Linked DNA regions of Pseudosulfitobacter pseudonitzschiae. The protein of the gene in region 1 interacts with the protein of each later gene in a pairwise test. Links are inferred from orthologs where the notes say so. Each region holds a gene or a part of one and is shown in the gene's direction. Other genes may lie near its edges.

Region 1 (15,321 bases):
CGCCGTTTATCGGCCTGTTCGGGACGGTTGTGGGTATCATGAACTCGTTTATCGAGATTGCAGAGCAACAAAATACCAGCCTTGCCGTTGTGGCACCCGGTATTGCCGAGGCGTTGCTGGCCACCGGTCTGGGCCTGCTGGCTGCGATTCCCGCAGTTATCTTTTACAACAAGCTGTCATCGGACAGCGACCGCATCATTGCAGGCTACGAGGCATTCTCGGACGAGTTTGCAACCATCCTGTCACGCCAGTTGGACAGCTGAGCCATGGGTGCAGGTGTCATGCAAAACGACGGAGGTGGTGGACGGCGGCGCAAGCGCAGCCGCGCGCGTCCCATGGCCGAGATCAACGTCACGCCCTTTGTGGACGTGATGTTGGTGCTTTTGATCATCTTTATGGTGGCGGCCCCCTTGCTGACGGTTGGCGTGCCGGTGGAACTGCCCAAGACCGCCGCAGGCGCGTTGACCGCCGATCAGGAAGAGCCGCTGACCGTGACGATCACCGCCGAAGGGGCGATCCAGATCCAGACCACCGAAACGTCGCGTGATCAACTGGTGGCCAAACTGCGTGCGATTGCAGCTGAGCGTGAAGGCGACCGTGTGTTTTTGCGTGCGGACGGGGCCGTGCCCTATAGCGACGTGATGCAGATCATGGGCGCGCTAAACGCGGGCGGATTCTCCAACATCGGTCTGGTGACGGACACCGGCGGTCCTGCGCTGGACGGCACGGACATATCGGGCGGGTAAGCCACAGTGGACGCAGGGCAAGTCATATCAGGTGCGGGCCATATCGGCCTGATCGGCTGGTTGCTGTTTGGCGGCACCTTCCAGACTGAACCTTTGCCGTTTCAGACGACGGATGTATCGGTGATCTCGACCGAAGCGTACGAGGCTATTGTCGCGGCGCAGCAGCCACCGCAATCGGGCACCGAGGTGGCCCAACCGCAGCCGCCTGCCACCGAAGACACAGCCGCCACGCCGCCACCTGCCGAAACCGAGGTGACGCCGCAGCCTGCGCCCGAAACCACACAAGCACCCGAGCCGGAAACCGTGCCCGAGGTGCCGCAGCCCGCACCACCCGTGGCCGAAGTCGAAGACACAGCTCCTGTGCAGCCCAGCCCGCCCGCAGATGTGGCCGTTGTCGTGCCCGAAATCAGCGACCGCCCCGTGCCGCGCCCCGTCGAACGCGTGGCCCCCGAAGCAGTGGCACCGCCCCCGCCCGAGGCCGAACCCGATCCGGTCCAGCAAGATGCCGTAGAACAGGCCGAGACAGGCGAAACCGTGCAGGAATCGCAGCAGGCCACAGCCCCCGAAGAGGCTGCGACCGAAATTGTGACCGAGGCGGAAAAACCCAGCGCCGCGCCCAACGCGTCGCCGCGACCACCTGCGCGGCCCACGCCGCCGGTGCGCACTGCCACCGCCGAACCGGAACCCGATCCAACACCGGAAACGCCGCCCGCGACCAGCAGCAGCACCAAAGATGCTGTGGATGCAGCCCTTGCCGAAGCGCTTGGCGGCGCCACATCTGAACCAGCGGCCCCCACTGGCCCACCGATGTCCGCGGGCGAAAAAGACGCGCTGCGGGTGGCGGTTTCAAGCTGCTGGAACGTCGGTTCCTTGTCGTCCGAGGCATTGCGCACCACAGTGGTGGTCAGTGTGTCGATGACACCGGATGCGCGGCCTGTCATCTCGTCGATCCGGATGACCAGCAGTTCTGGTGGGTCTGGCGACGCTGCTGCACAGGCCTTTGAGGCGGCGCGCCGTGCGATCGTGCGCTGCGGGGCCAAAGGATATAATCTGCCGCCCGAAAAATACGGGCAGTGGCAAGAGATAGAAATGACGTTCAATCCCGAAAGGATGCGCATCAAATGATTTGGCGAATTCTCGTGTGCATGATGGCCGTTCTGGCCTGGACCGCCCCCACAGTGCAGGCCCAGCAGGGGCCACTGCGGATCGTGATCGACGAAGGTGTGATCGAACCCTTGCCCTTTGCCGTACCGGCCTTTGTGCCGGAAAACGGTGAAAGTGCGCAGATGGGGCAACAGCTGGCGCAACTGGTGGCGGCCGATCTGATCGGCACCGGCCTGTTTCGCGAGGTGCCTGCCAGCGCCTATATCAGCGGGGTCAGCGACTTTAACGCCGCGATCCAATATGCCGACTGGAAGGCCGTGAATGCGCAGGCTCTGGTCACCGGCGCGGTTGCCGTGTCGGGCGATCAGTTGACGGTAAAATTCCGTCTGTATGATGTGTTTTCGGGGGCCGAACTGGGCAACGGATTGCAATTTGCAGGCACCACCGCAGGCTGGCGGCGCATGGGTCACAAGGTGGCCGACGCCGTTTACAGCCGCATCACCGGCGAAAGCGGCTATTTCGACAGCCGCGTGGTGTTTGTTTCGGAAACCGGCGGCAAGGCCGACCGTCAAAAGCGTTTGGCAGTGATGGATTACGATGGTGCCAATGTGCAGTATCTGACCGGCAGCGAAAGCATCGTTCTGGCACCACGGTTCTCAAAGTCCGGCGATCGGGTGCTTTACACCAGCTATGAAACCGGATTTCCGCGGATTTTTGTGCTGGACGTGGGCAGTGTACAGCGTCGGGTTCTGGAAAGTCAGGAAGGCACCATGAGCTTTGCGCCACGCTTTCACCCGAATGGTCAGACGGTGGTTTATTCGCTGAGCCAAGGGGCCAATACCGATATCTATACGTTGGACATAAACTCGGGGCAGAGCACGCGACTGACCTCGGCGCCGTCGATCGAAACCGCCCCCAGCTATTCGCCAGATGGCAGCCAGATCGTATTTGAAAGCGACCGCTCGGGGGCTCCGCAATTGTATGTGATGTCCGCCAGCGGCGGAGAGCCTACACGCATTTCCTTTGGCGAGGGGCGTTATGGCACGCCGGTCTGGTCGCCGCGCGGCGATCTGGTGGCCTTTACCAAGCAGTCCAAGGGGCGTTTTCACATCGGCGTGATGCGGCTGGATGGCAGTGAAGAACGCCTGCTGACCGCGTCGTTTCTTGACGAAGGGCCGACATGGGCGCCCAACGGGCGGGTGATTATGTTCACCCGCGAAACCCAAGGTGAATCAGGGCGTTCGACGTTGTATTCGGTGGATATTACGGGCCGCAACCTGCGTCCTGTGCGCACCCCCGAAGGCGGATCGGACCCCAGTTGGGGGCCGTTGCAGAATTAAGCCGCACGATTCCCCTTTGCGGGTAAGCGTGCTAGACTGAACCGAACGCGAGACATAGAACTCAATTCAAAAGGCTTTAAGCATGAAACTTTCGACGAAAATCGTAATGCTGGTGGGCGCGCTGGTGTTGGCGGCTTGTACAAATCCCGACCGCTTTGGTGCAGATGGTGCCAATGGCATGGGCAACGGCATGGCCGGCGGCGCCGTTCCTGGCAGTGCAAGTGATCCTACCTCGGTGGCATACTTCCAACAGGCGGTCGGTGACCGCGTGTTGTTTATGGTCGATCAGTCGACCCTGACAGCAGAAGGCCGCGCCACATTGGACGGACAGGCCGCATGGCTGAGCCAGAACGGCGATTACACCGCCATCATCGAAGGCCACGCCGACGAACAGGGCACACGCGAATACAACCTTGCATTGGGCGCGCGTCGTGCGGATGCCGCACGTGCCTATCTGGTCAGTCAGGGCGTGCCCTCGGCCCGTCTGCGGACGATCAGCTACGGCAAGGAACGGCCAATTGAAGTGTGCAGCAACGAAGCATGCTATGCAAAGAACCGCCGTGCTGTGACAGTGCTGGCCGGTGGATTGACGGGGTAAGGTGATGCGGCGTTTCGCGGTTCTGGTAACGGTTCTGGTTCTTATGGGGCCAACCACGGGTATGGCGCAGTCGGCAGATGGCAGCACGTTGGCTGATATCCGGCAAGAGCTGACCATATTGAACGTAGAGATCCAGAAGCTGCGGCGCGAGCTTTCGACGACAGGCACGGCTTCGGTGGATGTGGGTCAGGGCAGTACGTTGGAGCGGCTGAACACCATCGAAGCCGAGCTTCAGCGCGTGACCGCCAAGACCGAACAGCTTGAGTTTCGGGTGGGCCGCGTGATCGAAGACGGCACCAACCGGATCGGCGACCTTGAATTCCGTCTGGTCGAACTTGAGGGCGGCGATCTGGGTGCGCTTGGCGATACGCCGGTGCTGGGTGGAGATACGGGCGACAACAGCACGACGCTGCCCGGTCCGGTGACAACACCGCCCCAGAACGAGGCGCAACTGGCAACACAGGAACAGGCTGATTTTACGCGGGCGTCGGAGGCGCTCGCATCCGGTGACTTTCGCAGCGCCGCAGATCAGTTTGCGGCCTTCAATCAGACCTATCCGGGTGGTCCGCTAGCCGCCGCTGCCGAACTGGGCCGCGGCAAGGCGCTGGAAGCCTTGGGTGACACCCGCGAGGCCGCGCGTGCCTATCTTGCGTCCTTCTCGGCGGATCAGACCGGCCAGACAGCGCCCGACGCGCTGTTGCTGTTGGGGGTATCTCTGGGCCGACTGGGCAAATCCGGCGAGGCCTGCGTGACACTGGGCGAAGTTCCGGTGCGTTTTGGCGAAACCGAGGCGGCCACGCGGGCGCAAACCGAGATGAGCGCCCTTGGCTGCAGCTGATCATGGATGATGCAGCGCTGATTGCAGCCATCGAGGCGCAACTGCTGCCAAACCTACCTGAAAAGATCGGCGTCGCTGTGTCTGGCGGCGGCGATTCGATGGCCTTGCTGTCTTTGGTCGCTCGTGTGGCACAGCCGCGGGGCATTCAGGTGCAAGTTGTCAGCGTCAATCATGGCCTGCGGTCTGGCGTGCAAGACGAACTGGCGCTTGTTTCCAACCTGTGTGCCACGCTGGAATTGCCGCATCACGTCGAGAACTGGCAGGGCTGGGGCGGCGCAGGTAACTTGCAGGGCGCCGCCCGCGCCGCTCGTTATGATCTGATCGACCGCTGGGCCGAGGGCGCAGGGCTGGACATTGTCCTGTTGGGCCATACCGCCGATGATCAGGCAGAAACCCTGATGATGCGTCTGGCGCGCGGCGCAGGCGTTGACGGGCTGTCGGCAATGGCGCCACGACGGCAGCGCGGTGGCGTAACCTATGTGCGTCCCTTGCTGGACATCACCCGCGCCGAATTGCGTGCCTATCTCAAGCGTAACAATATTGTCTGGGCAGATGATCCCAGCAATGACGACACCCGCTTTGCGCGCGTGGCAATGCGTCGGGCACTGACGCAACTGGAACCGCTGGGGTTGACGGCCAAGACACTGGCCGGTGTCGCGCGGAACATGCGCCAGGCCCGCGAGGCTTTGGACTGGCAAACCTTTCTGGCAGCCCGCGAGGTTGCTGCCGTGCATCTGGGTGCGGTGCGGCTGGATGTCGGGCGGTTTCACGCCCTGCCGTCGGAAATTTCCCGCAGGTTGCTGGTTCATGCTATACTGTGGATCAACGGAGGTGACTATCCGCCCCGTCGCGGAGGCATAACGGCCGTGCAGGCCGCCATCGCAGAAGGTCGCACCACCACGCTGGACGGCTGTCAGCTGACATTTTCCGGCGATTTCCTGTGGGTTTTTCGCGAGCTGAATGCAGTGCGCGACATCCGCTGCAGTGTCGGAGACCTGTGGGACAATCGCTGGCGCATTTCGGGACCAAAGCACGACCCGATGCTGCAAGTCGGCCCGATGGGCGATGCCGCGTTGGCAGAGCGGCCTGATTGGCGTGATCTGGACCTGCCACGGGGGGCGTTGCTGTCGATGCCCGCTGTCTGGAAGGGGCAGACTTTACTGGCGACACCGGTTTTTGACGACGCTGACGGATGGTCTGCCGAGGTGACCGGGGGGCATGATGCCTTTTTTGCCGCACTTCTATCCCGTCGATGATGCTGTTATCGCATTGAACTGACGGACAGCATGTCTATCTTATGCGGGTGACTATGGCACACTGCCATCTGGTCCCGAGAATTTTTGGGAGAGTATCCTTGGGTAATGCACGCAATATCGCGTTCTGGGTTGTCCTGCTTGTATTGATCGTTTCGCTGTTCAATTTGTTCAGCGGTACAGGCAGCAATTTGCAGAGCCGCGAAATCAGCTATTCCGAATTCGTTCAGTCGGTTGAGACCGGCAAGGTCACCAGCGTGACACTGGACGGAGAGCAGGTACGCTTTCGCGAAGGCGAGATCGACTATGTGACCATCAAACCGGCAGACGCCGAGGTCACGAATTTGTTGATTTCGAACAATGTGCCGGTGAAAGCCGAGCAACAACAGCAATCGGGGCTTCAGTCATTCCTGATGACGCTGCTGCCGTTCCTGCTGCTGATCGGTGTCTGGATTTATTTCATGAACCGGATGCAGGGTGGCGGCAAAGGCGGGGCGATGGGCTTTGGCAAGTCCAAGGCCAAGATGCTGACCGAAAAGTCGGGTCGCGTCACCTTTGACGATGTCGCAGGCATCGACGAGGCCAAGGAAGAACTGGAAGAGATCGTGGAGTTCCTGCGCAACCCGCAGAAATTCAGCCGTTTGGGTGGCAAGATTCCTAAAGGTGCGTTGTTGGTGGGCCCTCCGGGCACGGGTAAAACACTGCTGGCGCGCGCGATTGCGGGCGAGGCGGGTGTGCCGTTCTTCACCATATCCGGTTCGGACTTTGTTGAAATGTTCGTCGGCGTCGGCGCAAGCCGTGTGCGTGACATGTTTGAACAGGCCAAGAAAAACGCGCCTTGCATCGTGTTCATCGACGAAATCGATGCCGTGGGTCGTCATCGTGGTGCCGGTTATGGCGGTGGCAATGACGAACGCGAACAGACGTTGAACCAGTTGCTGGTTGAAATGGACGGTTTCGAGGCGAACGAAGGCGTTATCATTCTGGCCGCGACCAACCGCCGCGACGTGCTGGACCCAGCGCTGCTGCGTCCGGGTCGTTTTGACCGTCAGGTAACCGTGCCCAACCCCGACATCAAAGGTCGCGAGAAAATCCTGAACGTTCATGCGCGCAAGACGCCGCTGGGGCCTGATGTCGATCTGCGTATCATCGCACGCGGCACCCCCGGTTTCTCGGGTGCGGATCTGGCGAACCTTGTGAACGAAGCGGCGCTGATGGCCGCCCGTGTGGGCCGCCGGTTCGTGACCATGATCGATTTCGAATCTGCCAAGGACAAAGTCATGATGGGCCCGGAGCGACGCAGCATGGTGATGACGCCCGAGCAAAAGGAAATGACCGCCTATCACGAGGCCGGTCACGCGCTGGTGGGGATGACCCTGCCCAAGTGCGACCCGGTCTATAAGGCCACGATCATTCCGCGCGGCGGTGCGCTTGGTATGGTGATGAGCCTGCCCGAAATGGACCGTCTGAATATGTTCAAGGACGAGTGCAAACAGCGTCTGGCGATGACAATGGCGGGCAAAGCCGCCGAGATCATCAAATACGGCGAGGAATCGGTGTCGAACGGGCCCGCAGGCGACATTCAGCAGGCCAGTGCGCTGGCCCGTGCGATGGTGCTGCAATGGGGCATGTCGGACAAGGTCGGCAACATCGATTATTCCGAAGCGGCCCAGGGCTACCAAGGTGCAACCGCAGGCTTCTCGGTCTCGGCCAACACCAAGGAAACCGTCGAACAGGAAGTGCGCACGTTCATTCAGGACGGCTATGACTGGGCGGCCAAGATCATCAAGGAAAAGAACGTTGAATTCGAACGTCTGGCCCAAGGTTTGCTGGAATATGAAACGCTGACCGGTGATGAAATCAAACGTGTGATGAACGGTGATCCGCCCGTACCGGGTAGTGATGACGAAGGCGGGTCTGCCGCTGTGGAAGAGAAACCCAGCCTGACCGCCATTCCCAAGGCCAAGGCGAAGAAAAAAACACCTTCGTCCGAGGGTGGCATGGAGCCGGAACCGACCTGATCCAAGACGGTCAGGGCAAGGCAGAACAAAACTTAAGGCCCCGCACCGGCGGGGCTTTTTGCTGTAAGGCGACCGTGGAATTGCGCCAGAACATGACATCAAGGAACCAGACAGATGACGATTACAAAACAGGGCGAACTTGAGGGCCTGAAAGCAATCGGCAGGATCGTCGCTGACACCCTGCAGGCAATGGCAAAGGCGATCGAGCCGGGCATGACAACGCGTGAACTGGATGACATTGGCCGCGTCTTTCTTGAGCACGCGGGGGCCGTATCTGCTCCGCAGGCGTGCTATGACTTTCCGGGAACAACCTGCATCAGCGTGAACGAAGAAATAGCCCACGGTATCCCTTCTGCGCGAGCCATTGCGGCGGGAGATCTGGTTAACATCGACGTGTCGGCATCAAAGAACGGATTTTTTGCGGATACAGGCGCAAGCTTTCAGGTGCCACCTGTCAAAAGTGATCTGACCCGCCTGTGCCGCGACGGCAGGCGCGCCATGCAGATCGGCATTGCGCAAGTGGGCAGCAACAAGCCGCTGGCAGGCATCGGCAACGCCATCGGGCGCTTTGCCTCGGGGCGCGGCTATACGCTGATCCGCAATCTTGCCAGTCACGGCGTGGGCCGGTCCTTGCACGAATACCCCGAAGAGATCGCCACATGGCCCAATCGCCATGACAAACGCCGGATCAACAAGGGGCTTGTACTGACGGTCGAGCCGTTCCTGTCCACTGGCGGCCAGTGGGCCGATGACGGCGACGACGGATGGACGCTTTACAGTGCGCCGCGTGCGCCGGTGGTGCAGTACGAACATACGGTGGTTGCAACTGATCGCGGTGCGATCATCGTGACAATGCCAAGCGGATAAATAGCAACTGACGGGTCTTTTCTTTTGTCCGCTTGCGGGCCAGATTGCGCCCGAACCCGCCAGCCGTCGCCAGCAAAAAGGCCATCCGCTTATGCCCGCGCTTATACCTACGTCGTTCACCGCCCGCATCACATGGTTGGGGCGTAATACAAACCCCGCAGACAGCAGCATTGCAGGGGCCCTACGTTCGGAGCCGCTGGAAAGCGTGGCCGTCACGCTGGAGGGTTTCGAAGGCGAGGTTCACAGCGGCTTTTCCCGCCCGTCATGCAGCCGTGTGACATCGCAGCACCCCAAGGGCACCGAGATTGGCAATGCACGTCAGGTGACGATTCTGTCGGCCGAGGAACTGGCGCAGATCGCGCAAAAGATGGGCGTGGACGCGATTGACCCCGCGCTGCTGGGTGCGTCGATGATCGTCGAAGGCATCCCCGATTTCAGCCATATCCCGCCGTCTTCACGCTTGCAGGGGCCAAGCGGTGCGACGCTGGTGGTGGATATGGAAAACCGCCCCTGCATCCTGCCAGGCCGCGAGATCGAGACGCAGATGCCGGGATTCGGTAAACGGTTCAAACCCGCCGCGCGCAACTTGCGCGGGGTGACAGGTTGGGTCGAGCGTGCAGGTTCCTTTGCGGTGGGTGACACATTGGTGCTGCATATTCCCGACCAGCCGGTCTGGAAGCATCTGGCCGAGGCCCGCCGCTAGGTCTTTGGTTTCCGAAAAGAAACGATTGAGGCGCATCTGGACGGTGCAGGTGCGCAAAATGTCGGAAACGCCCCGTTGCGGGGGCTGGTCCGGCCTGTATGCATTAGGGCAATACCGCAGCACCCGCTGCGTGGTCGCGCTCGGGAGGAGACATTCATGGCCCATAAAACCGACATTCAGATTGCACGCGAGGCCAGCAAACTGAAAATTCAGGAGATTGGCGCCGTTCTGGGCATCCCGCCCGACGATTTGCTGCCCTATGGCCACGACAAGGCAAAGGTCAGCCAAAGTTTTATCGACGGTGTGCAGGACCGCGCCAATGGTAAGCTGATCCTTGTGACCGCGATCAATCCCACGCCAGCGGGCGAGGGCAAGACCACGACGACCGTGGGGCTGGGCGACGGTCTGAACCGCATCGGCAAGAATGCCTGCATCTGCATCCGCGAGGCCTCGCTGGGTCCGAACTTTGGCATGAAGGGCGGGGCGGCAGGCGGCGGCTATGCGCAGATCGTGCCGATGGAAGAGATGAACCTGCATTTCACCGGCGATTTCCATGCCGTCACCAGCGCCCATTCCCTGCTTTCGGCGTTGATTGACAACCATATTTATTGGGGCAACGAGTTGGACATCGACGTGCGCCGCGTGGTCTGGCGGCGTGTGGTGGATATGAACGACCGCGCCCTGCGCCAGATCAACGTCAGCCTTGGCGGCGTCGCCAACGGTTTCCCGCGCGAGGGGGGCTTTGACATTACCGTGGCTTCCGAAGTCATGGCGATCTTGTGTCTGTCCAACGATCTGAATGACCTGCAAAAACGATTGGGTGACATGATCGTGGCCTACCGGCGCGACCGCACGCCGGTGTTTGCCCGCGACCTGAAGGCGGATGGTGCGATGACGGTGCTGCTGAAAGACGCGATGCAGCCCAATCTGGTGCAAACGCTCGAGAATAACCCTGCCTTTGTCCATGGCGGTCCTTTTGCCAATATCGCGCATGGCTGCAATTCGGTCATTGCCACCAAAACGGCACTGAAACTGGCCGATTACGTGGTGACCGAGGCTGGTTTTGGGGCCGATCTGGGGGCCGAGAAGTTCATGAACATCAAGTGCCGCAAAGCGGGGCTGGCGCCATCGGTGGTGGTTTGCGTGGCCACGGTGCGTGCGATGAAGATGAACGGCGGTGTGGCCAAGGCCGATCTGGGCACCGAAAGCGTCGAGGCTGTTGAAAAAGGGTGTTCAAACCTTGGACGACATATCGAAAACCTGAAATCCTTTGGTGTGCCAGTTGTCGTCGCGATCAACCATTTTGTCACGGACACGGACGCCGAAGTGCAGGCGATCAAGGATTTTGTTGCCAGCATGGGTGCCGAGGCGATCCTGTCGCGGCATTGGGAACTGGGCAGCGAAGGCTCGGAGGCGCTGGCGACCCGCGTGGCCGAAATTGCCGATGCGGACACGGCAAATTTTGCCCCGATCTATCCTGATGACATGCCGCTGGCCGAAAAAATCCAGACCATCTGCAAAAAGATATATCGCGCAGACGAGGCGGTGATGAATCAGAAGATTCTGAACCAGTTGAAGGATTGGGAGGACCAGGGCTATGGCAACCTTCCGGTCTGCATGGCAAAGACGCAATATTCGTTCTCGACCGATCCAACGCAGCGCGGTGCGCCCACGGGGCATACGGTGCCGGTGCGTGAGGTGCGGCTGAGCGCGGGGGCCGGTTTTGTGGTGGCGGTCTGCGGTGAAATCATGACCATGCCGGGCCTGCCGCGCAGACCGTCGGCTGAAACGATTATATTGAACGGGGATGGCCAGATCGAAGGGCTGTTCTGAATTCGAAGGGCCGGATCTCGGGGGCATCAAGCCCCCGCTTGGCCCGGTCGCAACCTTGCGGCTGCTCCTGCCTCCGGCGGGGATATTTATGACCAAAAGAAAAGGACGTTCCGATGGCGGCGACTGTAATTGATGGCAAGGCTTTTGCGGCCAGAGTGCGGGGGCAGGTGGCCACCCATGTGGCGGCGCTGAAGAATGATCACGGGATCACGCCGGGACTGGCGGTCGTGCTGGTGGGTGAAGATCCGGCCAGTCAGGTCTATGTGCGCTCCAAGGGAAAGATGACCCTTGAGGTTGGTATGAAAAGTGTCGAGCATAAGCTGGATGTGGACACTGCCGAAGCGGATCTTCTGGCGTTGATCCAGAAGTTGAACAACGATCCGGAAATTCATGGAATCCTTGTGCAATTGCCGCTTCCTGATCATCTGGACGAAGATCTGGTTATCAACAGCATTGACCCCGCCAAGGATGTGGACGGGTTTCATATTTCAAATGTCGGCCTGTTGGGCACCGGACAGGACAGCATGGTGCCCTGTACGCCGCTGGGATGTTTGATGATGTTGCGCGACCACCACGGATCGCTGTCGGGCATGGATGCCGTGGTGATCGGGCGCAGCAACATTGTCGGTAAACCGATGGCGCAGTTGTTGCTGGGTGACAGTTGCACTGTCACGATTGCCCATTCGCGCACCAAAGACCTGCCCGATGTGGTGCGCCGTGCCGATATTGTGGTGGCTGCAGTGGGCCGTGCACAGATGGTGCCCGGTGGCTGGATCAAACCCGGTGCGACGGTGATCGACGTGGGCATCAACCGCATCGACAGGCCCGAGGGGGGCACGCGGTTGGTGGGTGATGTTGATTATGACAGTTGCGCCAAAGTGGCCGGGGCGATCACACCGGTTCCGGGGGGCGTGGGCCCGATGACGATTGCGTGCCTGTTGGCCAATACGGTCACCGCCTGCTGCCGTGCCAACGGGTTGCCAGCCCCCGAGGGGCTGACGGTCTGAAGCCCTTGCCGGTGGCGGGCCGGGGAGGCATCCTTGTCCGCCGTTGGCCTTGTTGCCACACCTTTGGTCGCGCAGAGGTGTGATCGCGTTAGCTGTTGAATATCCGCGCTTTTTCGGTAAAGAGACACGTATAGAGTGAATCTTTGATTAAGTGTGTTGGGCGACTGCCACGTGGGCCATACCATTTCCATATTGCGCAAAAGGGCGGCGTACCTCGCGTCTTCCGAGTCCGGCATTTATGCGATGATTGTTGTTGTCATAGTGCTCATTGCAGCAATGACGGGGCCGTTCGGTACTTATTTTCATGGCGGTTTCCTGACGAGACTGGGGTATTGGAGCGCGGCGATCTGCGGCGGGATTGCTGTGGCACGCACTGTGCGCAGGTTGGCTGCGCGCTGGCTGGGCGACCTGCCTTTTGTTGCACGCGAACCCGTTACTCTGGTGGTCATCACAGCAATTTTTGCGCCGGTCTTGCATGTCTGGACAGAGTCTCTGTTCAGGATGGGAGGGGTTGGAAAGCTTGCCTTTTGGCCAATGGCGGCAAAAATTCTCGCGATCTGTGTGATGGTCAGCATCCTGCGGTTCTGCCTGTCCAAGCTGCCAAAGCACATGCCCGCCGCAGAAGTGCCGCCCTCCGTAGAGGCCCGACTGCTGCGCCGGTTGCCGGACGATGCGGACCATGCTGTGCTGCGGCTGTCGGCGGACGGACACGTGGTGCATGTGGTCACCGCTGACCAGCGGTTCGAACTGCGGATGCGGTTTTCCGATGCGGTCAAGGAAATGGATCTGGTCGAGGGTTATTGCACCCACCGGTCGCATTGGGTTGCGCGGGCGGCGGTTGCCGAGACCCAAGTGCGCAACGGGCGCCCGTCGCTGGTGCTGACCAATGGCGATATGGTGCCGGTCAGCCGCAAATACCAACCCGAGCTTGAGGCCGTTGGCGTTCTATAGACGCGGCATCGGGATGCGCGTGGGCACAGCGCCGGTCAGGATCGCCGAGGCGTCGGGCTGCATCAGGCTGGCTAGAACCCCGTCGTGGCTGCGCAGGCCGCCGGTGTAGGTGCCATAGGCGGGCATGATCAGCCTGTCGTTATCCACAAGAAAAGCAGGCCGCGAGATTCTGCGCCCGCGCGTGGGCAGGGTGACCTTGGGATGGTAGTGCCCCGATATTTCACCGGACGTGCCGTGCGTCGCGATGTGACGAAAGGTCAGCGGTGGGACAAAAAGCTCGGCCAGATGGCTGCCGCCGACGTCGATGGGTCCGGGATCGTGGTTGCCTTCGATCCAGACCCAGTGGCGGCCTGCTTGCAGGCGGGTGATCCACAAACGGTCTTCCTCCAGAAGCGATTGTGCGGCTTGCAGGTCGTCAAAGCTGTCACCCAGACACACCACCGTACGGGCCTGTGTGTGGTCCAGATCCGCCGCCAGACGGGTCAGTGTGTCGCGTGTTTCGTAGGGGGGCAGGTTGGGACCACCACGCCGCGCCATGCGTTCGGATTTGCACAGGTGCAGGTCGGAGACGCACAGCAGGCTTTGGTCTGCCCACCACAGCGCGCCAGAGCCGAGCGTGGTAAGGCGTGCGCCGTGGAGGGTGATTTCGCAACCGTTCATGATTTGTTCATAGCGGGTGATCGGGGCTGGCGAAAGTGGAAATCAGGGTGGCGGCAGGCCAGCGGTTGCCATCAGGCGGGCGGCTTCCTCGGCAAGCAGGCGTTCTTCGGCCATGCCTTGGACGGGTACGCGGCCCGTTTCAAGCATCAGGGGGGCGGCCAGAGGTGTCAGGCGGTCGAGCGTGATCAGGTCGACGCGGGGGCCGATGCGGCGGGCCATGTCTTCGATCCGGCCGAAATCGACAAGGCCGCGCATGGCCTCTTCGCGAGTGATTTGCAGCATCAGATGGTTGGGGTCGTATTTGGCCAGCGTGTCATAGAGGATGTCGGACGAGAATGACGCCTGACGGCCCGATTTGCGGGCGGTTGGCGTGTTTCGGTCGATCAACCCTGCGATGGTGGCCGAGGCGCGGAACGTGCGTTTCATCACTGCGTTGCCGGCCAGCCAGCGATCAAGCCCGTCGCGCAGGGCGTCGATGTCGAACAGCGGCGCGGGGTCGGTGATCGGCTCCAGCCCCCAGATCAGCGTGGCATAGTCGGTCGCCAGAAAACCCAGCGGGTCGAGGCCCAACTCCTCCATCCGTTTGGTCAGCAACAGGCCCAGTGTTTGCATCGCATTGCGACCGGCAAAGCCATAAATTGCGTGATGGGTGCGCCCGTCGTGGGGAAAACACTCGATCAGTAGGCGGTCGGGTTCGGGCAGACGGCTGACCCTGCGTTGCAGGGCGAGCCAGTCGGCGGTGTGCGCGGGAAAGTCGGGCCAAATCTCCTGCTGAAACAAGCGCAGGATGCGCTGGCTAAGCTGGGTGGAGGTGGCGAATTTGGTACCCATGAAGGTGGCGATTTTCGGTTTCTTCGCGGCGTCGCGGGTGACTTGTACAGTCATTTCGCGCAGCGAGTCGTAGCGCACGATGCGGCCGCCGATCAGGAAGGTATCGCCGGGTGTCAGAGTGGCGGCAAAGGCTTCTTCGATCTCGCCCAAAGGTTTGCCTCCGCGCGTGTTCTTCATGCGCACCTTGAGCGTGTCGGTGTCCTGAATGGTGCCGATGTTCATGCGGATGCGCCGGTCGCCGCGCGGGTCGCGCAAGGCCCATGTGCCGTCGGGGGCCTGTTTCAACCGCTGCCACTGGTCGTAACCGCGCAGGGCATAACCGCCGGTAGCCACGAAATCGAGACAGGCGTCGAAACCGGCGCGCGTCAGGGTGCTGTAGGCGCCAACGGTGGTGATCTCGGCAAAGAGTGCATCCGCATCAAAAGAGCCTGCGGCGGCGGTAATCAGGATGTGTTGGCACAGCACATCGCGGGGGCCGGGGCCGCGTGGGTCTCCGTCAAGGTCGCCTGCCAACGCCGCATCGATGGCAGCCACGCATTCGACCACCTCGAAGCGGTTGGCGGGCACAA
Region 2 (15,234 bases), 1.4 Mb from region 1 along the record:
AGGCTCGCGTGGGGGGCCGATCAGGGTGAAATCGACCATAGGTGGCGAAAAGGTCTTTGACGTGGTATTCTTTGCCACGGGCCGCGTACCGTCCACCCATGACATGGGTTTGGAAGAGGTGGGCGTAAAGCTGGGCAGGGGCCACGAGATTCTGGTCGATGACTATTCCAAAACGGATGTGGACAACATCTATGCTATCGGCGATGTCACCGACCGTGTGAACCTGACGCCGGTGGCAATCCGCGAAGGCATGGCCTTTGTCGAGACGGTGTACCGTGACAACCCGACGCCGGTGGATCACGATCTGATCCCTTCTGCGATCTTCACACAGCCCGAAATGGGCACCATCGGCCTGAGCGAGGAAGCCGCAGCCGAGCAAGAAGAGATCGAGGTTTACACATCCAGTTTCCGGCCCATGCAGACCGCATTTGCCGGACGCGATGACAGGGTACTGATGAAACTGATCGTATCCAAGAAAACGCGCGTGATTTTGGGATGTCACATTGTCGCGCCAAATGCGGGTGAAATGATCCAGCTGGCGGGCATTGCAATCAAGATGGGCGCGACCAAAGAAGATTTTGACCGGACCTGCGCGGTGCATCCGACCATGTCCGAGGAAATCGTGACGATGCGGACACCGACACGCACTGCTTGAATTCTCAAGCAAAATACACAGGTATTAATTTGATACGCGTCCCCAACGGGTCGCGAACAGGAGGACAGAAGACATATGGCTGGCAACACAGGCGGCCCTTGGGGCGGCGGAGGCTCTGGCGGTGACGACGGGCGCGGCGCGAACGGCGCGGGCAATGGTGGCAAACCCGGTGGCGGTCGTCGCCCCGGCGAAGGCGGCGGGCAGATGCCCGAAATCGACGAGTTGGTTCGAAAGGGCCAAGAGCAGCTGCGCGTCCTGATGGGCGGTCGTGGTGGCAACAACGGCACTGGCGGGTCTGGCCCGGGCGGTGGCGGCGGTGGACCACGCCTGACACGCGGGACCGTTGGCCTTGTGGTTCTGGGTTTGATCGTGGCATGGGGGCTTGCCAGCTTTTATACCGTGAAACCCGAAGAACAATCGGTCGAACTGTTCCTGGGCGAATATTCGTCCACGGGCAGCCCCGGTTTGAACTTTGCGCCGTGGCCGCTGATTACTTCGGTTGTTCTGCCGGTGACGCGGGAACAGACCGAAAATATCGGTAGCGGAGCAAGCACCGAAACAGGCCTGATGTTAACGACTGACGAGAACATCATCGACATTGATTTCCAAGTGGTCTGGAACATTTCGGATCCGGCCAAGTTCCTGTTCAATCTGGCCGAGCCGGATCTCACCATTCGCGCCGTTTCGGAATCGGCGATGCGTGAAGTGGTTGCACGTTCGGAGTTGGCGCCGATTCTGAACCGTGACCGTCAGCTGATCGCCGATCAGGCACAGCAACTTATTCAGGTGACGCTGGACCAATACGACAGCGGCGTGAATATCCTGCGTCTGAACCTCGACAAGGCTGACCCGCCGCGTGAAGTCATCGACAGCTTCCGCGAAGTGCAAGCGGCCGAGCAACAACGTGACCGTCTGCAACGCGAAGCTGACACTTATGCCAACCGCGAACTTGCCGGTGCGCGTGGTGAAGCGGCCCAAACGCTGGAAGAGGCAGAAGCCTATCGTGCCCAACAGGTCAACGAGGCGCAGGGTGAAGCCGCGCGGTTTACCTCGGTTCTCGAAGAATATGCCAAGGCACCACAGGTGACGCGCAAGCGCCTGTATCTGGAGGCGATGGAGAAAATTCTGGGGGATGTGGATAAAATCATCCTCGAGGAGACATCCGGTGGCAACGGGGGGCAAGGGGTTGTTCCCTATCTGCCACTCAATCAATTGCGTGGTGGAGGATCGAACTGATGCGGAACACAACCATAATTATCCCCGTTATCGTCGTGCTGTTGGGCGTTCTGCTCAGCTCGGTTTTTATTGTCGACGAGCGTGAAAAGGCGCTGGTTTTGCAATTTGGCCAGATCAAATCGGTCAAGGAACAACCGGGATTGGCGTTCAAGATTCCGCTGATCCAAGAGGTTGTGCGCTATGACGACCGCATTCAGGCGCTGGACACCGTGCCGACCGAGGTGACGCCTTCGGATGACCGCCGACTGGTGGTTGACGCCTTTGCCCGTTACCGGATTTCCGACGTGGTGCAGTTCCGGCAAGCGGTTGGTGCCAATGGCATGCGCGCCGCAGAAGAACGTCTGCAAGGTATTCTGAACCCGGTGATCCGGGCAGTTCTGGGCGCGAATGGTGTGACGTCGAACACCATCCTATCGGCGGACCGTGCAGCACTGATGGAACGCATCACAGCACAGGCGCGCCAGCGTGCTCTGCCGCTGGGGCTGGACGTGGTCGACGTGCGTCTGAAGCGGACAAACCTGCCCGAACAGAACCTTGATGCCACATTTGCACGGATGCGGGCCGAGCGGGAACGCGAAGCAGCGGACGAAATCGCGCGCGGTGAAGAAGCCGCCCAGCGGGTGCGTGCGCAAGCCGACCGGACGGTGGTAGAACTGACGTCGGACGCTACACGTCAAGCCGACATCATTCGCGGTGAAGCCGACGCCGAGCGCAACGCCATCTTTGCAACTGCGTTCGGGGCCGATCCAGAGTTCTTCGAGTTCTACCGTTCGCTGACCGCCTATGAGCGGTCCCTGAAAGGCAGCAACTCGACGTTGGTTCTGTCGCCGGACAGCGAGTTCTTCAACTACCTGCGTTCCGATCAGGGCGCACGGTCGGCCGAAGGCGAATAAAATGGCATGGGTCCTGTTGGCCCTTGGACTGGTAATGATGGTGGAGGGGCTGGTCTATGTGCTGGCCCCTTCGCTAATTGAAAGGGTGCTGGAAATGTTGCGCAGCCTGCCCGAAAGCACACGCCGTCAGGTTGGCCTTCTCGCTTTGGTGAGCGGACTGTTGCTGGTCTGTGTGGCCTATCAACTGGGCCTGAACTGATTGCGGCGCATGCGCGCCATTTGATTTTGTTCAAAATTCTGTGAATTTTAGCTTGTAGCCTCCGGCAGGGATATTTGGGGCCAAAAGAAGTTTTGTGCTATGGTCTTGTCTGAGAGGTTGCAGGTTCACAGATGGGTAACGTGGTGTTGACAGGCCGCGATTGATTTCGATCTTTCATGTTGCATGCTTGCAACCCTAGATGCACGGTAGTGCGCAGATGCGCAGTAAAGTGTGAAAAGCGGGCTTTTGTCCGCACGGACAGCAGGAGAACGTCGTATGCAGACCAGAGCGGTCGCGGTGTCGACAACACGCACCCCATTCTTACAACTTCGCGCCATGTGGCTGACAGCCCTGGCGATGGTCCTGGTGCTGGCGCAGGTGATCGCGGCACAGGCAAAACCCGAAAGCCTTGCACCTCTGGCCCAGAAAATCAGCCCTTCGGTTGTGAACATCACAACTTCCACCATGGTTGCCGGCAACACAGGGCCGCAGGGCATCGTGCCCGAAGGTAGCCCGTTCGAAGATTTCTTTCGCGAATTTCAGGATCGTAACGACAATGGCGACCGCTCGCGCCGGTCATCTGCGCTGGGGTCGGGTTTCGTGATTTCCGAAGACGGCTTTGTGGTGACGAACAACCACGTCATTGAAGGGGCAGACGAGATCAAGGTCGAGTTCTTTAATGGCAAAGAACTGGATGCCAAAGTGGTTGGGACCGATCCCAACACCGATATCGCCCTGCTGAAGGTCGAGGCCGATGGCCCGCTGCCCTTCGTTCCGTTTGGTGACAGTGATGCGGCGCGTGTGGGGGACTGGGTGATTGCGATGGGCAACCCGCTGGGTCAGGGCTTTTCGGTATCGGCTGGTATCGTTTCGGCCCGCAACCGCGCGCTGAGCGGCACCTATGACGACTACATCCAGACCGATGCAGCGATCAACCGCGGCAATTCGGGTGGGCCGCTGTTCAACATGGACGGCGAGGTGATCGGTGTGAACACCGCGATTCTGTCGCCTAATGGCGGCTCGATCGGGATCGGCTTTTCGATGGCGTCGAATGTTGTGGGGCGCGTTGTCAAGCAACTGCAAGAATACGGCGAGACCCGCCGTGGCTGGTTGGGCGTGCGTATTCAGGACGTAACCCCCGATATTGCCGAAGCGATGGGTTTGGAGAAAACCGCCGGTGCGCTAGTGACATCGGTGCCCGAAGGCCCCGCAATGGAAGCTGGCATGAAAGACGGTGACGTGATCATCAGCTTTGCCGGTGTCGAAGTCACCGATACGCGCGGTCTTGTGCGTCAGGTCGGCAACAGCCCCGTGGGCGAAGCGGTGCGGGTTGTGGTCTTCCGTGAGGGCAAAACCATCACGCTGAAGGTCACGCTGGGTCGTCGTGAAGACGCCGAAGGCGCTGTGCCTGCGGTGGCGCAGGGGGGTGATTCTGAAACGGCACCCGAAACCACCAAAGAGGTTCTGGGCCTGACACTGGCACCGTTGACCGACGAGTTGCGCAGCCAGTTGGGTGTAGACAGCGATTTGGTGGGACTGGCCGTTGGGGCTGTGGACGAAGGGTCGGAAGCCTATGAGAAAGGTCTGCGTGCCGGTGATGTGATCACCGAGGCCGGTCAGCAAAAGATCGCTTCGATTGCCGATTTCGAAACCCGCGTGGCCGAGGTCAAGGAAGCCGGGCGCAAGTCGTTGCTGCTGCTGGTGCGCCGTGCGGGTGATCCGCGCTTTGTGGCCCTTGGCATCGCCGACTAAGCGACCTGCTGTTACAAGTTTGCGAAGGGCCGGGCCATTGTGTCCGGCCTTTTGTTATTCGGCGGGCTGCCGTTCGACCGCGACCAGCCCCAGTTTTCGGGCGGTTGCGATGGTCAGGATGTCGCTGTCAAAACCGTCGGGTGCCTGAATGCGGCGCACGGCGGCGCGGGTGCGCATCGACATCTCGCCGGTGACAGGGCCGCGATAGATTTTGCGCGCTGCCAGTGCCCGTTGCAGGGACGAGATGAATTCGGGTGTCAGCTTTGCTGCACAGGGCACTTCGAACCAAGTGTCATTGCGCTCTTGCACGATTTCCTGAATGCTTTCGCGTTGGTAAATGGCAGGTTGCTGGATCACCCCGTCGCTGGTCACCTGCGCGGGCTTCAGCAATATCTCGCGCTCGACGGTTTCGATGATGGCGGGAGATGTCTTTTTGCCCCAACATGTGTCCACTGCGGCCCCCTCGGGCCGTTCGGCGGTCAGGCGGATCATGCCCGGCCCCTCTAGCCCGTCCATGCCGGAGGTGGTCACGGGATCGCATGCGCCCAGCAATAAAATGCCCAGAGCGGCGGTGCGGAAATGGATCATTGCTCGTGTCCTCGTGCCGGTTCAGGGGCGGCTTTGCGCCATAGGCTACCTGCATCCCACAGCGCTGACCAGCCCCGGTCGGGGCGGCGGGCGGCATCGGTTCGCGCCAAAACTGTGTGCCGCACGCAACCACCCCGAGAGGGGGCGCGAAAGGGGCTGGCGCACCCCAGAGCGGCTGGATAGAAATGCAGGGATTTTGAATGAAGGGGGCGAGAATGGCCAAGATTACCTATATCGAGCATGGCGGCAAAGAGCACGTTGTCGAGGTGGCGACCGGAATGACCGTTATGGAAGGTGCGCGCGACAATAATATTCCCGGCATCGAGGCCGATTGCGGCGGTGCCTGTGCCTGTTCGACCTGCCATGTCTACGTCGATCCTGCCTGGACCGAGAAGCTGCCTGCCAAGGACGACATGGAAGAAGACATGCTTGATTTTGCGTTCGAGCCCGACCCCGCGCGGTCGCGTCTGACCTGCCAGTTGAAGGTCACCGATGCGCTGGACGGTCTGGTCGTCCACATGCCCGAAAAACAAATCTGATGCGATTGGCAGCGCTCTTTTGGGTGCTGCTGGCGGGCGTCTCGGCGGCAGAGCAGGAGGCCGGGACGCGCCTTGGTGCCTTTACGGCGCCTATCGAGGCACCAACCCATCGTTATGGCCACGGCATCATGGGCGATCTGCCTGAATGGGGGCCGTTTGTGCCTGACCGGACCCGCGGCGCAGACGTGCGTCACCTTGCCCCAGAGTGCGGTGTTCAAAGATATGGTCCCGCGTCTGGCCGATCTGGATCGTGACGGCACCCCCCGATGTCATCACCGCCAATGCTGACTGGTCACAGATCATGGCCACACAGCTGGTCAACAACCGTGCCAAAACGCGCGTATTGAGTCGCTGTTCCGCCGCAGCCCCGCGCGGTACCATTCAGTGTGATTGAGCTTCATCTTGCCAGGTAAACTCCGGGGGCGCGTCGCAGACGCGGGGGCAGAGCCCCCAACAAACCCCGTCAGTCCAGCGCCCGCCAGCCGATGTCGCGCCGGCAGAAGCCGCCATTCCAGTCTATCGCATCGACCATCGCATAGGCGCGATCGCGTGCTTCGGTCAGTGAAGCGCCACGCGCGGTGACGTTCAGAACCCGCCCGCCGCTGGCCACCACGTTGCCACCTTCGCGCTTGGTGCCTGCGTGGAAAACTATGTTGCTGCTGTCTTCGGGCAGCGCGTCCAGCCCGCCGATAACAGTGCCTTTTTCATAGGCGTCGGGGTAGCCTTTGGCGGCCATCACCACAGTGATCGCGTGATCGTCGGCCCAGTTCACCCGCGCGCCCGCCAGACGGCCTTGGGCTGCGGCGTGCATCAGGTCCATCGCCTGCGCCCCAAGGCGCATCATCAGCACCTGACATTCCGGATCGCCAAAGCGCACATTGTATTCCACCAGACGCGGCACGCCGTTCTTGATCATCAGCCCGGCGTACAGAACGCCCTGATAGGGCATCCCGCGTTTGGCCATCTCGTCCATGCAAGGCTTGATAATCTGGTCCAGAGCGGTTTGTGCAATCGCATCCGTCAGCACCGGTGCGGGTGAATAGGCGCCCATGCCGCCGGTGTTGGGGCCGGTGTCGCCTTCGCCGACGCGCTTGTGGTCCTGGGCGGTGCCCATCGGCAGCACATCCGTGCCATCGCAAAGCACGAAGAACGAAGCCTCTTCGCCATCCATGAATTCTTCGATCACCACTTCCGCGCCCGCACCACCAAAGGCACCACCGAACATATCGTTAATCGCGGCTTCTGCCTCGGCCACGGTTTCGGCGATGATCACACCTTTGCCTGCGGCCAGTCCGTCGGCCTTGACCACGATCGGCGCGCCTTGCTGCTGCACATAGGCGCGGGCCGATGCCGCATCGGTGAAGTGGCCGTAGGCGGCCGTGTTGGCCCCGCAGGCATCGCAAATCTCTTTGGTAAAGGCTTTGGACGCTTCCAACTGCGCTGCGGCTGCACTTGGGCCAAAGACCAGTACCCCTGCGTCGCGCAGACGGTCAGCCACTCCTTTGGCCAGTGGCGCTTCGGGGCCGACAATGACGAAATCAATCGATTCTTCCTCGACCAGTGCCACCACCGCACCACCGTCTTCGATATCCAGTGACGCGCATTCCGCCATAGATTCGATGCCCGCATTGCCGGGGGCAACGATCAGTCTGTCACATTTGGGGTTTTGCACCACCGCCCATGCCAGAGCGTGTTCGCGGCCACCACTGCCGAGGATCAGAATATTCATGGCGCACACTCCTTGGCCTTTGTTGCCCCGCGTTCTAGTCTGCACGCACCCGCCACACAAGCACGCAAGGCACACCAATGGACCTGATCGACGACCCCGCCGAGGCTGGCAACTCTCCCGAGTTCAGCGTCACCGAGCTTTCCGGGGCTATCAAACGGGTGATCGAGGGCGAATTCGGCCATGTGCGCATCCGTGGCGAGGTGGGCCGCGTGTCGCGTCCGCGTTCGGGGCATGTCTATCTGGACCTCAAGGATGACCGCAGCGTGATTTCCGGTGTGATGTGGAAAGGTGTGGCCAGCCGTCTGCAAACCCAGCCCGAAGAGGGGATGGAGGTGATCGCCACGGGGCGTATCACCACCTTTGGCGGGCAGTCGAAATACCAGATCGTTATCGAAGATATCAAACCGGCGGGCATGGGCGCGCTGATGGCGCTGCTGGAAAAACGCAAGGGAATGTTGCAAGCCGAGGGGCTGTTTGATCAGGACCGCAAGCGGCCCTTGCCCTATTTGCCCGACATCATCGGCGTGGTCACGTCGCCGTCGGGGGCGGTGATCCGTGATATTCTGCATCGTCTGCGCGACCGCTTTCCGCGCAAGGTGCTGATCTGGCCGGTGGCTGTACAGGGTGAACGCTGTGCACCCGAGGTGACCCGCGCCATCGAGGGGTTCAACGCGATGACGCCTGGCGGATCGCTGCCACGGCCCGATCTGCTGATAGTGGCACGCGGCGGGGGCAGTGTGGAAGACCTGTGGGGGTTCAACGAAGAGATCGTCGCGCGCGCGGCGGCTGCATCCGATATTCCGCTGATCTCGGCGGTTGGCCACGAGACCGACACCACGCTGATCGACTTTGTGTCCGACAAACGTGCGCCGACGCCCACGGCAGCGGCGGAACTGGCCGTCCCAGTGCGCCACGAGTTGCTCGCTTGGCTGGGCGGGCAGGGCGCGCGAATGTCGCAGGCACTGTCGACCACGCTGATCCGTCGCCGTCAGCGGCTGAGCGATCTGGGCCGTGCGCTGCCCCGCCCCGAAACACTGGTGGAAAGTCCGCGACAGCGGCTGGATGTGCTGGGCGACCGTCTGGGCCCTGCGCTGATTGCCGGAGTGCAGCGGCGCAAGGTCAAGCTGTCCGAAGCGTCGGGCAGCCTGCGCCCTGCCACCCTGCGCCGCAGCGTCATGGCCGCACGGCGTGATCTGGACAAGCTGTCGGCGCGTCTGGCACCAGCGCTGAGCCGTGCGGTCGCGGCAAAATCGGAACGTTTCACCACGCGCACGGGTCGTTTCGATCCTGCCGCCATGACGGCGCAAACCGCCACGGCGCGGCGCGATCTGGACCGCCTGACCGCTGGCATCGTGCGCGCAGGGCATGGCCAGACCGAAACCCTGCGCCGCAAGATCGACGCGATGGACCGGCTGCGCGAAACGCTTAGCTACAAGGCGACCTTGGCGCGCGGCTATGCGGTGGTGCGCGGCGACGGCGATGTTGTGACAACCAAGGCGCGGGCAAAGAAATCGTCCATCCTTGAGATCGAATTTGCCGATGGCAAACTGGTGGTCGGTGGCAAGGCGGCTGCCCCGAAAAAGTCCACCGCCAAGGCACCCGATCAGGGATCGCTGTTCTAGAGGTGAAACCCTCTAGACCGTCGCCACCGGCGTCACCGGAGACCCAACTGCCGCGGGCAACCGCAAAGGCGGTGCCGTGATCAGAAACCGTGACCGCCCGTTGGCCCGCAACCAGTCGGCCAGCGGCGTCAGGTGCCACAGCTCGCCCAGCATGATGCCGTTCTTGAACAGGCAATGCTCGTGCAGGGGCAGGGTGGAACAACAGCCCTCACCCGGTGTCGCCGGATAGCCCTCGACCGCATAGTTGTCGGCGGCAATGGCGGCGACGCCGCTGTCGGTGATCCATTGCAACAGCCGCGCGTCGCGCCCGTCCAATACCGCGCAGGCGTTGTGCAGGCGATCCTCATCGGGATCTTTGTTCATGTCCAGAATCACTTGGGCAAAGCCGGTGTGCAGCACCAGCATGTCGCCTTGTTCCACGCGCACGCCATCGGCCTCCATCACGCGCATCAGCATGTCGTAATTCACCAACGTGCGATCGTCGCCAAAGTGTGCGCGCAAATCAACCATCACGCCGCGCCCCTGAATGCCGTGGGCAGCCGCGTTTTCGATGCCCAATGCGGTTGCCTGTGATGTGCTGTGCGGCTTCATGTTGGGCCCGACACCGGCATCGTCCATCGCGTCGGGGCCGATGATGTCTTCGCCTGCGCGGTAACCGTTGTAAAACACCTTGCGGGTGTTGCCGTCGCCCGTCGTGTCGAACTGCCCACCCACATGGCACAGCGCATCCCACTGCGTCGAATATTGCAGGTGCAAGATCGCCAGATCATCACACAAAACATCCGATGCGCCGGGGATGGTTGCGTTAAAGTTCACCGCCCCCTCGCGCAGCGTCGGGCGGACCACAGGCGGCTTGCGACGCGGGTTCAACCCGCTGCCACCGGGATAATCCAGCGGCAGGGAAAGACAAAAAGTGATCCCCTCGACCGCCTCGGCCAGCCCTTGTTTGACCTTGGCGCGATCCATCAGGTTCAGTCGTCCGATCTGGTCATCGGGGCCGAAATCGCCCCAGTTCGATCCAGGCGGCCGGTTTGTCCATCTGGGTTGTGTCATCTGCGGGTCTCCTCCCCCTTGAATGGTTTTGCGCATCATGGCGTGCCGAACGGGTTTGACACAAGCATGGAAGGTCGCGGCAAAATCCAATAGGCCTGTGCCAACGTCACAAATTGCGCATAAGGATTGTCAGGATGCTGAAGAACGATCAATTGGACCAATGGGACCGCGAAAATTTCTTTCACCCTTCAACCCATCTGGCCCAACATGCCCGTGGCGAAAGCCCCAATCGGGTGATCATGACGGCGAGCGGCGTCCACATCGAGGACCGTGACGGCACGCGTTTGCTGGACGCCTTTGCGGGTCTTTATTGCGTCAACGTCGGTTATGGCCGTGAAGAGATCGCAGAAGCCATCGCCGATCAGGCGCGCGAGCTGGCTTATTACCACTCATACGTCGGCCACGGCACCGAGGCGTCGATCACTCTGTCCAAGATGATTCTGGACCGCGCCCCATCGAATATGTCCAAGGTGTATTTTGGTCTTGGCGGGTCGGATGCGAACGAGACCAATGTGAAATTGATCTGGTATTACAACAACATCCTTGGCCGCCCACACAAGAAAAAGATCATCAGCCGCTGGCGTGGTTATCACGGTTCCGGCCTTGTCACCGGCTCGCTGACCGGGCTTGAGCTGTTTCACAAGAAGTTTGATCTGCCGGTCGATCAGGTGATCCACACCGAGGCCCCTTATTATTTCCGCCGCGCGAATCAGAGCCAGACCGAAGAACAGTTTGTCGCCCATTGCGTGTCCGAACTTGAGGCGTTGATCGAACGCGAGGGCGCAGACACCATCGCCGCCTTTATCGGTGAGCCTGTTCTGGGCACCGGTGGCATCGTGCCACCGCCCGAAGGCTATTGGGCGGCGATTCAGGCTGTGCTGAAAAAGCATGATATTCTACTGGTTGTGGATGAGGTTGTTACCGGCTTTGGCCGTCTGGGCACCATGTTCGGCAGCGATCATTATGGGCTTGAGGCGGATATCATCACCATCGCCAAGGGGCTGACGTCGGCCTATGCGCCGCTGTCGGGGTCAATCATCGGCGACAAGGTCTGGAAGGTGCTGGAGCAAGGGACAGATGAAAACGGCCCCATCGGGCATGGCTGGACCTATTCGGCACATCCCATCGGGGCGGCGGCCGGGGTGGCCAACCTCAAGCTGATTGACGATCTGAACCTTGTCAGCAACGCGGGCGCGGTCGGGGCCTATCTGAACAAGACAATGGCGCAGGCGCTGGCCGATCATCCCCATGTGGGCGACATTCGCGGCGAGGGGATGCTGTGCGCTGTCGAATTTGTCAAAGACCGCGACGACCGCACATTCTTTGATGCCGCAGACAAGATCGGCGCACAAGTGTCGGCCACGTTGTTGTCGCAGGACAAGGTGATCGCGCGCGCCATGCCGCAGGGCGACATTCTGGGCTTTGCACCGCCCTTTTGTCTGAACAAGGCCGAAGTGGATCAGGTGGTTGCAGCGACGGCGCGGGCGGTGAAAACCGTTTTGGGCTAAAGGGTTGCGCCCGCCGTGGTCTTTTTGGGCTGCAGCGGGCGGCTATACGCCGATCTTGGGGCCAAGGCACAACATTTCTTCGCCCAAATCCTGCGCCTCGTACAGCGATAGCGACCCCGGTTCGTTCTGAAACTGTGCAATCAGGCCGCCGCCGCGCTTTTCGAACGTCCAGCATTGCGGGTCGGGGCGGTCTTCGTAGACGAAACAGATGTTGCCCGCCTGTTCGTACCAATATCCGTCCTTGCAGTCGCCATCCAGAAACGACCAGCGCACGCGGCGATTTTCGAGATATACTTCGGCACCATAGGGTGCGCCGCCGGCACCGAAGAATAGTGTTTTGCCCTTGGTGTAGGCGTCAAAGGCGTCTGCATCCATTGGTTCGGCGGCCAGTGGTGCGGCGAAAAGGGCGGCGAAAATCAACGTGCGTGTCATCATGGCGCCAGACTGGCAGACGCGACGCCGACGCGCCAGCCTGTGCTGCATAGATCGGCAGATTAGTGTTACGGCACGGTTTCCGATGCGCCCCGGTTCATCACGATCTGCGCAAGTCGGTGGCCCGAAATCTGCTCTTAAGGGTCGCTTTTGGGCTGAAGTGCGGTGCGGCGATGGGCTAGGGTGCGTGAAATTCGTCCCTTCGGGGGCACGCTGGGGCAGGGATGGACCATGGCACTTGATCACGACAAACAGGGCGACAACAGGCAGGGTGTGTGGAAATCCGGCAAAGGTAAGGGCCGCGTACGCCCCAAAGGCCGTGCTTTGGAAGATCAGGCTTGGGACGAGATTCGTGCGCTGCTGGGAGATGCGCCGCGTCGGCGCGATCTGTTGATCGAGTATCTGCATCTGATTCAGGATGAATACAGCCACCTGTCTGCCGCGCACCTGCGGGCGTTGGCCGAGGAAATGCGCCTGTCGATGGCCGAAGTTTACGAAGTCGCGACCTTTTACGCCCACTTCGACGTGGTGAAAGAAGGCGAAACTCCACCGCCCGCTCTGACTATCCGTGTTTGCGATAGCCTGTCATGCGAGATGGCCGGTGCGCAGGCGTTGAAAACAGCCCTTGAAGACGGGCTTGACCCGACCCGCGTGCGTGTGATGCGCGCACCCTGTATGGGCCGCTGTGACACAGCGCCGGTGCTGGAACTGGGCCACAATCACATCGACCACGCCACAGCGGAAAAGGTGCAGGCCGCCATCGCCACGAATGATACACATACAGTTATTCCCAGCTACGAAAATCTTGAAAAATACAATAAATCAGGTGGTTATGAGGTTTTATTAAGGTTTCGCGAGAGCGGCAGTTGGGAGGCGGTGCAGCAACAAATACTCGACAGCGGGCTGCGCGGTCTGGGCGGGGCTGGTTTCCCTTCGGGGAAAAAGTGGGGCTTTGTTCGGGGCAACGCGGGCCCGCGGTATCTGGCTGTTAATGGAGACGAGGGCGAACCCGGAACTTTTAAGGATCGCTATTACTTGGAGCGAACACCGCATTTGTTTCTTGAAGGGATGCTGATCGCCGCATGGGCCATCGAAGCGCAGCGTTGCTTTATCTACATGCGGGATGAATACCCTGCGGTGATCGAGATTTTGCGGCGCGAAATCAAGGCGCTGGAAGACAAAGGACTTGTGGAAAAGGGTTATATCGATCTACGACGCGGGGCCGGAGCCTATATTTGCGGCGAAGAAAGCGCGATGATCGAAAGCATCGAAGGCAAGCGTGGCATCCCGCGTCATCGCCCGCCGTTCGTTGCTGCCGTCGGTATTTTCGGTCAACCCACGCTGGTCCATAACGTCGAAACACTGCACTGGGTTGCCCGTATTTGCCGCGAAGGGCCGGAAATTCTGTCCAGCATCCAGAAAAACGACCGTTCCGGCCTGCGCAGCTACTCGGTTTCGGGCCGTGTTTCGCAGCCCGGTGTCTACTTGCTGCCCGCAGGCTCAACCATATTGGATATCATCGAGGCCGCAGGCGGAATGGCCGAAGGCCACCATTTCAAAGCCTACCAACCGGGCGGCCCATCGTCGGGATTGCTGCCTGCATCTATGGATGACATCCCGTTGGATTTTGACACATTACAACCACATGGCACCTTTATCGGCTCTGCGGCGGTGGTTGTCTTGTCTGATCACGACAAAGCGCGCGATGCGGCGCTGAACATGCTGCGGTTCTTCGAGGATGAAAGCTGTGGCCAGTGTACGCCCTGCCGCGTGGGGTGTGAAAAGGCGGTAAAGCTGATGCAGGCCGAACGTTGGAACCAACCGCTGCTGGATGAACTGTGCACTGCGATGGCAGATGCGTCGATCTGCGGGCTGGGGCAGGCGGCGCCAAATCCGATCCGTTTGACCATGAAGCATTTCGCGGACGAAATCTGACCTTGGCCCGAGCGCCTGAACGGTTAAGCACCACGGCAGGGATTTTCACCGCTGTTCCGATGCTTGCTCGTGTTTTTGCCCGACATTGCGGATCGTTTTTGCGCCGGTCCGTTTCATACTGGCCCTTTTCATACCCCGCGCTGCATACTAGCTAAGGTTTAAACCAACCAACGGGGCATCATGGCGTTTTTCAAGAAACTCAAGGACCGTATGTTCAAATCGTCGTCAAGGATTGACGAGGGATTGGAAGCAATTGTCGAGGACGGGGGCGAAATCAGCACTTCGGAGCCGGAAGCGCCGCAGCCCGAAGATCCAACGCCTGCGCCCGAACCATCGCCCACGCCCGAACCCGATCCGGTGCCCGCGCCCCACCCCGAAGAGGTGCCCGAGCCCGATCTGCCGTCGGACCCGATCCCGACACCCGATCCTGAGCCAACGCCGGAACCCACGCCGATCCCTGGGCCCGAGCCGGATCTGCCACCTGACCCCACACCGGAAATCCCGCAAACGCCCGAACCGCAGCCCGAGCCTGATCCCGTTCCTGCCCCCGAACCCGATCTGCCACCCGCGCCAGCGCCCGGACCGCGCCCTGCGACGATGGCCGTCGACACCTTGATGGAAACACCCGCCGCCGCGACCGCAGAAATGCCGCGCGCCGCTGATCCGGGCCAACAAGAGGCCACCAACCAACCCGCCGCGGGCGGGCTTTTGGGCCGTTTGTTCAAACGTACACCCGCAGCACAGCCCGTGGTGCGCCGCGTGTTGGACGATGACATGCTGGAACAACTCGAAGAGTTGCTGATCTCGACCGACATGGGCGTCGATACCGCCCTGCGTGTCACCGCCAACATGGCCGAGGGGCGCATGGGTCGGAAACTGTCGGTGGGCGAAATCAAGAATCTGATGGCGACCGAGATTGCCCGCATCATGGAACCCGTGGCACGGCCTTTGCCGATCTACCCCAAGACGCCGCAGGTGGTGCTGGTGGTGGGGGTCAACGGCTCGGGCAAGACGACGACCATCGGCAAGCTGGCCAGCCAGTTTCGCGCGGCGGGCAAGAATGTGGTGATCGCGGCCGGTGATACATTCCGTG

Evidence for each region.
Region 2: the proteins of ftsH (region 1) and hflK interact in binary tests that used the Escherichia coli proteins (3 or more experiments, as listed by UniProt). The link is inferred for Pseudosulfitobacter pseudonitzschiae from one-to-one orthologs.

The regions. Positions count from the first base shown.
Region 1 is NZ_CP022415.1:2,227,198-2,242,518, reverse strand. Bases 5,544-8,440 are described here. They hold ftsH (ATP-dependent zinc metalloprotease FtsH), read left to right. Parts: upstream 5,544-5,980; coding sequence 5,981-7,900; downstream 7,901-8,440. Other genes in these bases: map (type I methionyl aminopeptidase), read left to right, coding at 8,015-8,440; tilS (tRNA lysidine(34) synthetase TilS), read left to right, coding at 5,544-5,882. In the rest of the region: protein TolQ, read left to right, coding at 1-263; protein TolR, read left to right, coding at 267-746; SULPSESMR1_RS10870 (energy transducer TonB), read left to right, coding at 753-1,871; Tol-Pal system beta propeller repeat protein TolB, read left to right, coding at 1,868-3,190; peptidoglycan-associated lipoprotein Pal, read left to right, coding at 3,273-3,788; tol-pal system protein YbgF, read left to right, coding at 3,793-4,626; more of tilS, read left to right, coding at 4,629-5,543; more of map, read left to right, coding at 8,441-8,767; SULPSESMR1_RS10835 (MOSC domain-containing protein), read left to right, coding at 8,859-9,470; SULPSESMR1_RS10830 (formate--tetrahydrofolate ligase), read left to right, coding at 9,627-11,303; bifunctional methylenetetrahydrofolate dehydrogenase/methenyltetrahydrofolate cyclohydrolase FolD, read left to right, coding at 11,417-12,310; SULPSESMR1_RS10820 (LytTR family DNA-binding domain-containing protein), read left to right, coding at 12,554-13,261; ligase-associated DNA damage response endonuclease PdeM, read right to left, coding at 13,256-13,921; SULPSESMR1_RS10810 (ligase-associated DNA damage response DEXH box helicase), read right to left, coding at 13,964-15,321. UniProt on the Escherichia coli protein: Acts as a processive, ATP-dependent zinc metallopeptidase for both cytoplasmic and membrane proteins. Plays a role in the quality control of integral membrane proteins.
Region 2 is NZ_CP022415.1:862,318-877,551, forward strand. Bases 1-2,810 are described here. They hold hflK (FtsH protease activity modulator HflK), read left to right. Parts: upstream 1-730; coding sequence 731-1,891; downstream 1,892-2,810. Other genes in these bases: SULPSESMR1_RS04105 (FAD-dependent oxidoreductase), read left to right, coding at 1-655; hflC (protease modulator HflC), read left to right, coding at 1,891-2,784; SULPSESMR1_RS04120 (DUF2065 domain-containing protein), read left to right, coding at 2,786-2,810. In the rest of the region: more of SULPSESMR1_RS04120, read left to right, coding at 2,811-2,983; SULPSESMR1_RS04125 (Do family serine endopeptidase), read left to right, coding at 3,260-4,735; SULPSESMR1_RS04130 (peptidoglycan-binding domain-containing protein), read right to left, coding at 4,790-5,323; SULPSESMR1_RS04135 (2Fe-2S iron-sulfur cluster-binding protein), read left to right, coding at 5,539-5,862; purD (phosphoribosylamine--glycine ligase), read right to left, coding at 6,326-7,591; xseA (exodeoxyribonuclease VII large subunit), read left to right, coding at 7,669-9,213; SULPSESMR1_RS04155 (cyclase family protein), read right to left, coding at 9,226-10,266; SULPSESMR1_RS04160 (aspartate aminotransferase family protein), read left to right, coding at 10,401-11,774; SULPSESMR1_RS04165 (hypothetical protein), read right to left, coding at 11,817-12,209; SULPSESMR1_RS04170 (NAD(P)H-dependent oxidoreductase subunit E), read left to right, coding at 12,438-14,141; signal recognition particle-docking protein FtsY, read left to right, coding at 14,322-15,234.